Regions from separate parts of the Frederiksenia canicola genome, predicted to be linked through region 2. Evidence: riboswitches for the same ligand, from Rfam matches in the RefSeq annotation. Region 2 holds a riboswitch; the other holds the start of a gene.
The links. A riboswitch is a leader RNA that binds a small molecule or an ion and turns the genes downstream of it on or off. The one in region 2 is predicted to bind thiamine pyrophosphate.

Region 1 (5,314 bases), 400 kb from region 2:
GCTTGCCAAATCGTCAAGCGATGTTTAACAAGTTATTGCAATCGCCTGCGATCTTAGCTGCCATTGAAGATGAAGCGAAAAAGCCGAAAAGTTCGCCTGAGAAAGCTCGTAAAGAAGCCGAAAAAATTCTGGATGAAATCGCGGCAAACGTAAAACACGAAAGTTTGCGTACTGCTGATCGTGTTTTGAGTTGGTTGTGGAACAAGCTCTATCAAGGCATTAACGTCCAATACGCTGAACGTGTGCGTAAATTGGCATTAGAAGGACACGAACTGGTTTATGTGCCTTGCCACCGTAGCCATATGGACTATCTATTGCTCTCATATATTCTTTATCATCAAGGGTTAGTACCACCGCATATTGCTGCGGGGGTGAATCTAAACTTCTGGCCTGCAGGTCCACTATTCCGTAGTTGGGGCGCTTTTTTCTTACGTCGTACCTTCAAAGGCAATCGCTTATATTCAACGATTTTCCGTGAATATCTCGCAGAATTATTCTACCGTGGCTATTCGGTGGAATATTTCATCGAAGGTGGTCGTTCACGCACGGGGCGTTTACTTGAACCGAAAACGGGTATGATGTCGATGACCTTACAAGCCTTGCAACGAGGTTTGTCTCGTCCGATCAGCATTGTGCCAGTGTATATTGGCTACGAACATGTTTTAGAAGTGGATACCTACGCCAAAGAATTGCGTGGGGCGGAGAAAGAGAAAGAAAACGCAGGCTTAGTGTTACGGGTGATCAAAAAACTTCGTAACCTGGGTCAAGGCTATGTGAATTTTGGCGAACCGATTCAGCTCAACCACTATCTGAATTTGCAATTTCCAGAGTGGAAAGAACCGCTTGCAGAGGGCGAACGCCCGAAATGGCTAAATAATGCAGTGGAAGCAGTATCTAAACAGGTGATGGTCAATATCAATAATGCGGCCGCGGTGAATGCGAAGAATTTAATTGGCTCAGTGTTGTTGGCTTCTCGCCAGCGTTCGCTTACTCGTGAACAATTGATCGAACAAGTCGAAAGCTATCTAGAATTATTCAAAAATGTGCCGTATTCACAAGATGTGACTTTGCCAACAGATTCAGCCGATGAAATGCTCGATCATGTTATCACCTTGCCACGTTCAGGTGTGGTTTCTGAGAAAGATAGCTTCGGTGAAATTATTCGTTTAGATCGTCAATCGGCGGTCTTGATGACTTACTATCGCAATAACATTCAACATTTGTTTGTGCTGCCGTCGTTGGTAGCAAGTATTGTGTTGCACCACGAGGCAATTTCAAAAGATCTCATTATTCAAAGTATCAATCGCATTTACCCTTTCTTACAAGCAGAATTGTTTTTGCATTTTGATCAAAACGATGTGCGTAACCAAGTGGAAGCCATTTTGCAGGAGTTCACTCGCCAGCAACTGATTAAGAATGAAAGTGAAATGTTGATGATTAACCGTCATCGAATTCGTACTTTACAGCTACATTCTGCTGGTGTGAGAGAAGTGTTGCAACGTTACTACATTAGCTTAAGCATTTTAATTGAACAACCTGAAATCAGCCGCAATGAACTGGAAAAAGAGAGCCGTTCAATTGCTCAACGTTTATCGGTGTTGCATGGCATCAATGCCCCTGAATTCTTCGATAAAGCCTTATTTTCAACTTTTAGTAACACACTTAAAGAACAAGGGTATTTTGATGAAGAGGGCAATGCCGTGGTTGCTAAAGTGCAAGAAACAGAAGAACTACTGCGTGGTTTGATTTCCCTTGAAGTGCAACAAACAATCCAAGGGGCAATGGTAAAATTAGAAAAAGGCGAAGAGAATACTCAGTCGCAATCAACAGAAGCATAATTTGGAGAATACAATGGCAACCCCACAAAGTGGCATGACCTTAACCCATCGTAAAGCGGGTATTTTTATTGAAGCAATGGTATCCGATACGGAATCTTTGCGTTCAAAAATTCAACATGTTCATCAACAATTTAAACAAATTCAAGCACAATTTGAAAACGAGCCTCTTGGGCTTACTATTGCCTTTGGCACAAAGCTTTGGCAGCAGTTAGCAAGTGCGCAATCCGCAGCGGAATTGCACGATTTCCAACCGCTTGGCAAAGCTGAACGGGAATTTGCTCCAGCAACGCAACGGGATTTGTTAGTGCATATTCAATCAAATCGTCCAGATGTCAATTTCAGCGTAGCATTGATGCTTGTTGAGCAACTCAAAGAGTGCATTCAAGTGGTTGAAGAAATTCACGGTTTTCGTTGGGTGGAAGAGCGGGACTTTACAGGCTTTATTGATGGTACTGAGAATCCAAAAACCGATGAAAAACTGCGTGAAATTGCGTTGATTGACGAAGGTGAAGATGCTGGTGGTAGCTATGTATTAAGCCAACGTTATGTGCATCATTTAGATAAATGGCACAAGATGTCGGTTGATCGCCAAGAGCAAGTAATCGGTCGAACCAAAGTAGATAGCGTAGAATTAGATGATGTACCGCCACAATCACACGTTGGGCGAGTGGATCTGAAAGAAGATGGTAAGGGGCTAAAAATTTTACGCCATAGTTTGCCATACGGCTTAGCCAGTGGTGAACACGGCTTGTATTTCTTGGCATTCTCAAAACGCTTGCACAATATAGACAAACAGTTGTTAAGTATGTTTGGCGAATTAGACGGCAAAACTGATCGCTTGCTTGGCTTTACCAAAGCGGTAACGGGCAGCTACTATTATGCTCCAAGCCTTGAGCAGCTGTGCAATTTGCAAAAAATTGAGCGGAACTGACCGCTTGCTGAAAGCCTAAATCGGGCGGTATAATCCGCCCGTTCTCATTGGGGTGCTTTGTAATGCAGAAGCTGAGAAATACCCATAGAACCTGATCTGACTAATATCAGCGTAGGGATTTGAGACAGGAACAGCCGTATTTTCCAGTTTTAAATCCTTCTATTTCAATTATTTAGAAGGAAATTTCAATGAAACTTAAACCTCTTTTTGCCCTTTCTTCCCTTGCCCTTTCTTTTTCAGTGTTGGCAAACCAACCAACTTTAACGGTTTACACTTACGATTCTTTTACTTCCGACTGGGGGGCTGGTCCAAAACTAGAGCCGATTTTTGAACAACAATGTGGCTGCGACCTGAAATTTATGCCATTTGAAGATGGCGTAACAATGTTCAATCGTATCCGTCTGGAAGGCAATAAAACCAAAGCGGATGTGATGTTAGGCATTGATAACTTTGTGATGCCAGAAGCGGAAAAATCAGGACTATTTGCGGAAAGCGGGTTAGAAAACAAAGGGTTAGATCTTAACTGGACAGATAAAACTTTCGTTCCTTTTGACTTTGGCGAATATGCTTTTATTTACCACAAACAAAAAGTGGCGAATCCACCAAAAAGCCTCAAAGAATTGGTTGAACGTCAAGATCTCAAAGTAATTTATCAAGACCCTCGCACAAGTACTGTTGGGCGTGGCTTACTGTTTTGGGTAAATAGTGTTTATGGCGATAACGCTGAACAAGCGTGGCAAAGCCTCGCCAAGCATACAGTGACCGTGGGTAAAGGTTGGTCAGAAACCTACGGGGCGTTTTTAAAAGGCGAGTCGGATTTAGTACTCAGCTATGCGACTTCACCACTTTATCACCAATGGCACGAAAAAGATGAAAACTATGTGGCAGCAAATTTTGCTGAAGGGCATTTAGTCCAAGTGGAAGTTGCAGCGATCACCAAAGCCAGCAAGCAGCCACAATTAGCTAAACAATTTTTAGCTTTCTTACAACAGCCAGAAGCACAAAAAATCATCTCATTCCACAACGTGATGAAGCCTGTAGTTAGCAGCCAAGCAGATCCATTATTCAAGACATTACCAACCTATCCTGCGACAAATTTTACCCAGCCAAGCACCGACACCGTGAAGCAATGGTTAGCCACTTGGCAAAAAGCAGTGAGTAAATAACCGCTTGTATTGACATCTTCCCCACTTCGTTGGGGAAGAACTATCAAATCAATTCCCTAAAACGCCATTCTTACTTCGCAAAAATTGCTATAATGTTGCCATTCTTCGCTTTTATTGATAGCCAATGCAGTATTTTATTCAACAAGCCAATTTATTCGGTGAACGCAAACAGCCTTTCTTTTTTTTAATAGATTTTGAACAAAAAAAACCGCAAATTTACCCGTTAGATCAAGCAGTTGAAAATGGGATCTTTTTTGCATTTCCATCAATAACGAATTGGGCAGAAAATGTAACTCATTTTCCACAATTTGAATTAAACATTACCCCCACGGATTTTCAAGATTACCGACAAAGTTTTGAATTAGTAAAAGAGCAGATTCAAGCAGGAAATAGCTATTTATTAAACTTAACTTGTCAAACAAAAATCGCTTCCAATTACGATCTAAAACAGATTTTTCTCGCCAGCAAAGCTAAATATAAATTGCGATTAGAAAATCAGTTTGTCTGTTTCTCGCCTGAATGTTTTGTGCGGATCGAACAGAATAAAATCTATTCTTATCCAATGAAAGGTACAATGAATGCAAAAGAAGAAAATGCCGTTGAAAAGTTAATTCATTCAGAAAAAGAATTTACCGAACATAATACCATTGTCGATTTAATTCGTAATGATTTGGCGTTAGTCGCTAATAATATTCAGGTTCGTAAATATCGCTATTTAGAAAAAGTGCAAACCCACCGTGGTGCGATTTATCAAACGAGCTCCGAAATTTGTGGGGAATTGTCAGAAAATTGGCAAGCGGAAATCGGCACAATATTGGCAAAATTATTGCCAGCAGGTTCAATTAGCGGAGCACCGAAAGTGAAAACCGTTGAAATTATTCGCCAGGCAGAGCAGCAAGAACGAGGCTATTACACAGGTATTTTTGGTTATTTTGATGGCGAAAATTTAGATAGCGCGGTGGCAATTCGTTATATTGAACAAAAAAATAACCAACTTATTTTTCGTAGTGGTGGTGGTATTACATCATTAAGTGATTTAAACGAAGAATATAATGAAATATTAGAGAAAGTTTATGTGCCAATTTCCCTTGTTTGAAACCTTAGCCGTCATTGATGGTCAATTCCAGCGTTTGAATTACCATCAACAACGTGTCAATTTGGCGTTTGAACATTTTTTTAAATCGGAAACAATTTTAGATTTAACCAAAATAACCATTCCAACTGCGTTTAAATCAGGCTTTTTTCGCTGCCGCATTGATTATTCAGCCATAGCATTTGATATTAAATTCTATGCTTATACACCACGAAAAATGACACGTTTTCAATGTGTTTATACAGAAGATTTAGATTATCAATTCAAATATAGCGATCGCAAGCGG
Region 2 (5,314 bases):
GGCGATAGAAATGTTATTCATAGGAAATCCTTGCATATTGATTGAGGTGTTCAGGGGAAAGGCAGGCCAGTTGATCGAGCAAACCAACGAAAAATTGTCCGTTTTGAGTAGCACTCAGCGGTTCGGCGGCAATTTCGCCTGCAATCGCATAGGCAGAGCAGCCTTCGATCAGTGCCGCAAAGTAGTCTTGTGGCTCTGCAACCGCTAGAAATGCTCCGCAAATCGCACTCAGTAAGCAGCCTGATGCGGTGATTTTGGGAAACAATGGCGTACCGTTTTGCAGTTTGGCAAGGCGGGAGCCGTCGCTAATAAAATCGGTTTCTCCGCTGATAATCGCAATACAGCCATATTGACGAGCGACTTTATGGGCGATTTCGCCTAAATTCGCTTTGCCATTGCCTGCATCCACGCCTTTTGCTGCCCACTGCACATTAGCCAAATACGCCAATTCGCCAGCGTTGCCACGAATGGCCGTGAATTTCACTTGGTTGAGCAACGCCGAGACGGTCTGTTGGCGGAACGTGGTCGCCCCTACACCAACGGGATCAAGCACCACAGGAATGCCGATTTCATTAGCCGTTTTGCCCGCCAACACCATTGCATCGATCTCTTTACCGAGCAGTGTGCCGATATTGATCACAAGGGCTTGGCTGATTTTCGGTACTTCTACCATTTCTTCGAGGTTAGCAGACATTATCGGCGATGCCCCGATTGCGAGTAGCCCATTTGCCGAAAAGTTCGCTGCCACGATATTGGTGATGTTATGCACCAATGGATTGCGTTCGCGGAGTCTGGAAAGGAATTTGGATTGCATATAACAGCCTCGTAGGGGCGGACCTAAGTATCCGCCTATCTATAGATAATGTAGAACTATTTAATTTCCACCGCATAATCCGCCACGGGCAGCACCTTGTCGGTGAGTTGATGTTGTTGCAGGAATGCTGCCATTTTTTCGTAGCGGGCCGTATCCAACGCACGTGGGCGGTGGGTAAGACGTGGTAAAGTGTCTCGCCACGCCAAACGGTTGAGTTCGGTGTCGAGCTCTTTTGGCTTATAGCTCACATAGGCTTCCCACGCTTCTTCTGGGTGATTTAAGGTGTAAACGGTGGCTTGCTCCAAAGCGGTCAAAAATGCGGAGATTTTTGCTTTTGGCATGGTGTGTTTGTTCGCCACTAAAATCAGCTCGTCATACACGGGCACGCCGTGCTCTTCAGGGTAGAACGCCTTTCCTGGGTGTTTTTCGAGTTTGAGCTGGTTAAGCTCCACATTACGATAGCCGCCAATAATCGCATCCACTTTGCCGCTGATTAACGACGGAGAAAGTGACCAGTTTACGTTCACTTTTTCCACATCGTTTACCGAAAGCCCTGCATCTGCCAACATTGCCGAAAGTAGCACATCTTCAAAGCCGCTGACGGAATAGCCGACTTTTTTGCCTTTCAGATCCGCCAACGTTTTGATATGGCTACTTTCTAAGAAAGTCAGGGTATTTAACGGGGTGGAAATCAGTGTACCAACTCGCACCAACGGTAAGCCGTTCGGTACGGCAAGTTGCAATTGCGGCTGATAGTCCACCGCCAAATCCGCTTTGCCTGCCGCAACCAATTTGGGAGGCATTGACGGATCGGCAGGTTCTACTATTTCCACTTCTAGATCGTTATTGGCAAAAAAGCCTTTTTGTTGTGCGACAATCAACGCCGCGTGGTCAGGGTTCACAAACCAATCGAGTAACAAGGTGAGTTTCTCTTTGGCAGTGGCTGGGGTGCTGAAACAGAGCATGGCGGCACTCAAAAGTGCGGTCAGTGTTTTCATTTTTGGTCTCCTTTATTAACTTAAATCTAATCCCATTTGCCAAAATGCCACTTCCATTCGAGTGGCGGTGTTGAAAATCTGTTGAATTTTGGCAAGGCGTGCTTCATCAAGCCCTTGGCAGAGCAAATCTAAATTGTCGGCAAGAGCTTGGGTGGCGTGTTGAAATTCTGCGGAGGCGTACATCTCAATCCAAACTTGATACGGGTTCTCGGCAGGACTGCGACCGCGGGTCGCCAAATTCCGCCCAATTTCGGCATAGCCAATCGCACAGGGGGCAATCGCCGCATAGAGTTCAGGTAAACCGCCCACCATTCCGCAATCCAACACATAGCGGGTATAGGCAACACACGCCGCCGACTCAGGCGTAGCGAGCAAGGTTTTTTCATCAATACCCCATTCTTTGCAAAAGCCGATATGTAACTGAATTTCGTGCAACAAGGCGGCTACTGACTGATGTGCGATTTCCATTTGAGTGAAGTTATCCGCCTTGTAAATTGCCAAAGCAAAAGCTCGGTTGTAATGCAATAGATAGAGGTAATCCTGTTTTAAGTAATGTTGAAAATTCATTAAGGGCAAGGTGCCATTTTCAAGCTGTTGCACAAAGGGATGTTCAATGTAGTTTTCCCAGTATGGCTGGGCATTTTTAATCAGTGTTTGTGTGATGGACATGGTATCTCCTTAAGTTATATTCTGCCCCCGCTTGCGGGGGAAGTGGTTGAGCGTAGCGAAACCGAAGGGGGGAATTTGCAAAATTTTGCAAAAATCTGGCCGCTTGCTTACCCCCTACCCCGCCTTCGGCGGTACTTCCCCCGCAAGCGGGGGCAGAATTTGTTACCGAACATTCATCCAACTTTCCCCACCCACGGCACCGCTTTGCGTAGTCCATAATCCACGCTGAAGTAGAGTAGTAAGGCAATCACCAGCAAAATCAGCAAGGCAGAGAACATTAAATCCACTTGCATTCGGGCGTTGGCGTGTAGCATTAAGTATCCCAAGCCTTGCGATGAACCAACCCATTCGCCCACCACAGCCCCGATAGGGGCGACGGAAACCGCAATGCGTAGCCCAGATGCCAAAGACGGCAAGGCGGCAGGCAAGCGAACTCGAAATAGCATTGCAAGCGGTGAGATTTGCATCGTTTTTGCCAATTCCAACCACGGTTTTGGTGTGTTGCGTAGGCCGTCATAGCAGGCGGCGGTCACAGGGAAATAGATGATTAAAATCGTCATGGCAATTTTCGATGCTAGACCATAGCCGAACCACAGTACGAGCAGTGGAGCAATGGCGAAGACGGGAATCGCTTGGGAAATTACCAATAGCGGCAGCAATAAATTGGCAAGCCGTGGCGAGAGGGCAAGCAGCAGAGCGGAACTTAGCCCTAGGGCGAAACCGAGCGTTAGCCCTAAAAAAATTTCAAGCAGGGTGATTTGGGTGTGCGACCACAGCATTTCGGCGTGGGAGCCGAATTGGGCGAAAACGTTCGCGGGTGGTGGCAGTAAATAGTGTGGCAAGGCAAACAGGCTGACAACCGCTTGCCATAAGGCGAGTAGCATTAGGCTCAATAAGGCGGATTTGAACAACGCTCGCAAACTCATTCGTCCCCCTCAAGCAATGCGGATAACAATTTTTCTTGCAATTGCCATAACGCTTGATCGCCAAGCTCCCGTGGAGCCTTCCCTTGTGGAATAATGGGTTCAGAAAGGGTGGCGGGTTGAGATTGCAAAATAACGATCTGATCACCTAAGCGGATGGCTTCTTGCGGATCGTGCGTAATCAACAACACCGTTTTTTCTCGCAATAGTTCACAGGCGAGATCTTGCAACTGACGGCGGGTAACGGCATCGAGTGCAGAAAAAGGTTCGTCCATCAGCACAATATCTGCTTGTTGCATTAATACCCGAGCCAATGCCACACGTTGTCGTTGCCCGCCTGACAGTTGGTAGCAGGCTTTGTCAGCATGGGATTGCATTTTTACTGCAGAAAGTAACCGCTTGGCGTGGGCGGTGGTTTCGGTATTTTTCGTGCCCTTGAGATGATGGGCAAGTTGGACGTTATCCAGCACGGATAGCCAAGGAAACAGTGAGTCTTGCTGTGCCATATAGGCGATGTTGCCCTGTCGTACGATGTTGCCCGCCTGAATGGCATCGTCTTCTAAGCCAGCAATCGCACGTAGCAAGGTGGATTTACCAATCCCCGATTTGCCGAGCAGCACCGTCCATTGCCCCGCATTTAACTGAAAATCAAATTGCTGGAATAGTGGTTTTGCGTTAAAACACAGTGTCAGCTTTGCGATCTGCACACACATTTTTGCCCCCGAAAATGATCGGTTTAGTGCAGAAAATAGGGGCGAGATAACGAAAAAGGCGAAAAATTGAAAGGGAAATAGAGTTGCATAATTAGTTTCCTACGTCAGTATTAGCTGTATCAGGTTCACGGGTATCATCTCAGCTGCCAAGCAGCACCCCGACTAAATGGAGCAGAAGTTTATAGCATTGGATGAGAAAAACAATAGGAATGTGGGAGGTTTGTGACAAAAATGTGAACTAGTTCACATTTACAAGCGGTAACTTTACGCTGATTTTTTGCAAAATGTGGGGTGGAACTGACCGCTTGTTGTGTCACTCTGTGAAGAATGCCATCACTTTACATTGCTCAACATGATTTTGATTACAGCCTGAAAGGGACGTCATAATCGCTTTGATTTCAATAGGTTGTGCGATTTTTTGTTCAACTTGCAGTAAGTGCTGTGCGACGAATTGGTCTGCGTTTTGACAATAGGGTAAAAATAAAGCGGTGAGTGCCAATTGCAAAATATTTGCAGGATCTCACCGCTTGTATATGATTAAAGAATGTTCTCGAATTGTTCTAACATTGCTTTTGGCCACACGCTGGATTGCACTTCACCAATATGTTTTTTACGAAGTAAAAGCATCGCTAAACGTGATTGACCAATACCGCCACCGATAGAAAGCGGTAGGCGACCGGCTAATAAGTCTTTGTGCCAATCCATTTCTAAACGAGCTTCGTCGCCAGTGAGAGAAACTTGTAAGCGTAGTGCTTTTTCATCTACGCGAATCCCCATTGATGAAAGCTCAAATGCGGTACCGAGCTCGGCGTTCCATACTAAAATATCACCGTTTAAGCCTTTGTAGCCGTTTTCTGATTCCGTTGTCCAGTCGTCATAGTCAGGTGCTCGACCGTCGTGTGGTTTGCCGTCAGATAATTTGCCGCCAATACCGATTAAGAATACCGCACCATATTCCTTACAAATAGCATTCTCTCGCTCTTTGCCCGTCATATTTGGATAGCGTGTAACTAAGTCTTCACTGTGAACAAAGGTAATTTGTTTTGGCAAAATAGATGGAATATCAAAGCGGGCTTCTACCGCCAGTTCGGTTAAACGAATCGCACGATAAATTGAACGTACCGTTTCTTTTAAGTATTCAAAGTTGCGACGTCCTGCTGGAATCACTTTTTCCCAGTCCCATTGATCCACAAAGAC

Region 1: it holds a riboswitch for thiamine pyrophosphate, as region 2 does, so the genes downstream of both, thiB (thiamine ABC transporter substrate binding subunit) here and A4G17_RS03150 (ABC transporter ATP-binding protein) in region 2, are expected to answer to the same signal.

The regions. Positions count from the first base shown of each region.
Region 1 is NZ_CP015029.1:1,025,905-1,031,218, forward strand. It holds gene plsB (glycerol-3-phosphate 1-O-acyltransferase PlsB) at 1-1,838, shown strand, start outside; gene A4G17_RS05030 (Dyp-type peroxidase) at 1,852-2,769, shown strand; TPP riboswitch at 2,808-2,905, shown strand; gene thiB (thiamine ABC transporter substrate binding subunit) at 2,958-3,935, shown strand; gene A4G17_RS05040 (aminodeoxychorismate synthase component I) at 4,060-5,031, shown strand; gene A4G17_RS05045 (aminotransferase class IV family protein) at 5,009-5,314, shown strand, end outside.
Region 2 is NZ_CP015029.1:627,590-632,903, forward strand. It holds gene thiD (bifunctional hydroxymethylpyrimidine kinase/phosphomethylpyrimidine kinase) at 1-21, opposite strand, end outside; gene thiM (hydroxyethylthiazole kinase) at 14-814, opposite strand; gene A4G17_RS03135 (ABC transporter substrate-binding protein) at 871-1,812, opposite strand; gene tenA (thiaminase II) at 1,828-2,481, opposite strand; gene A4G17_RS03145 (ABC transporter permease) at 2,655-3,407, opposite strand; gene A4G17_RS03150 (ABC transporter ATP-binding protein) at 3,404-4,117, opposite strand; TPP riboswitch at 4,197-4,288, opposite strand; gene A4G17_RS03155 (MerR family transcriptional regulator) at 4,431-4,616, opposite strand; gene asnA (aspartate--ammonia ligase) at 4,655-5,314, opposite strand, start outside.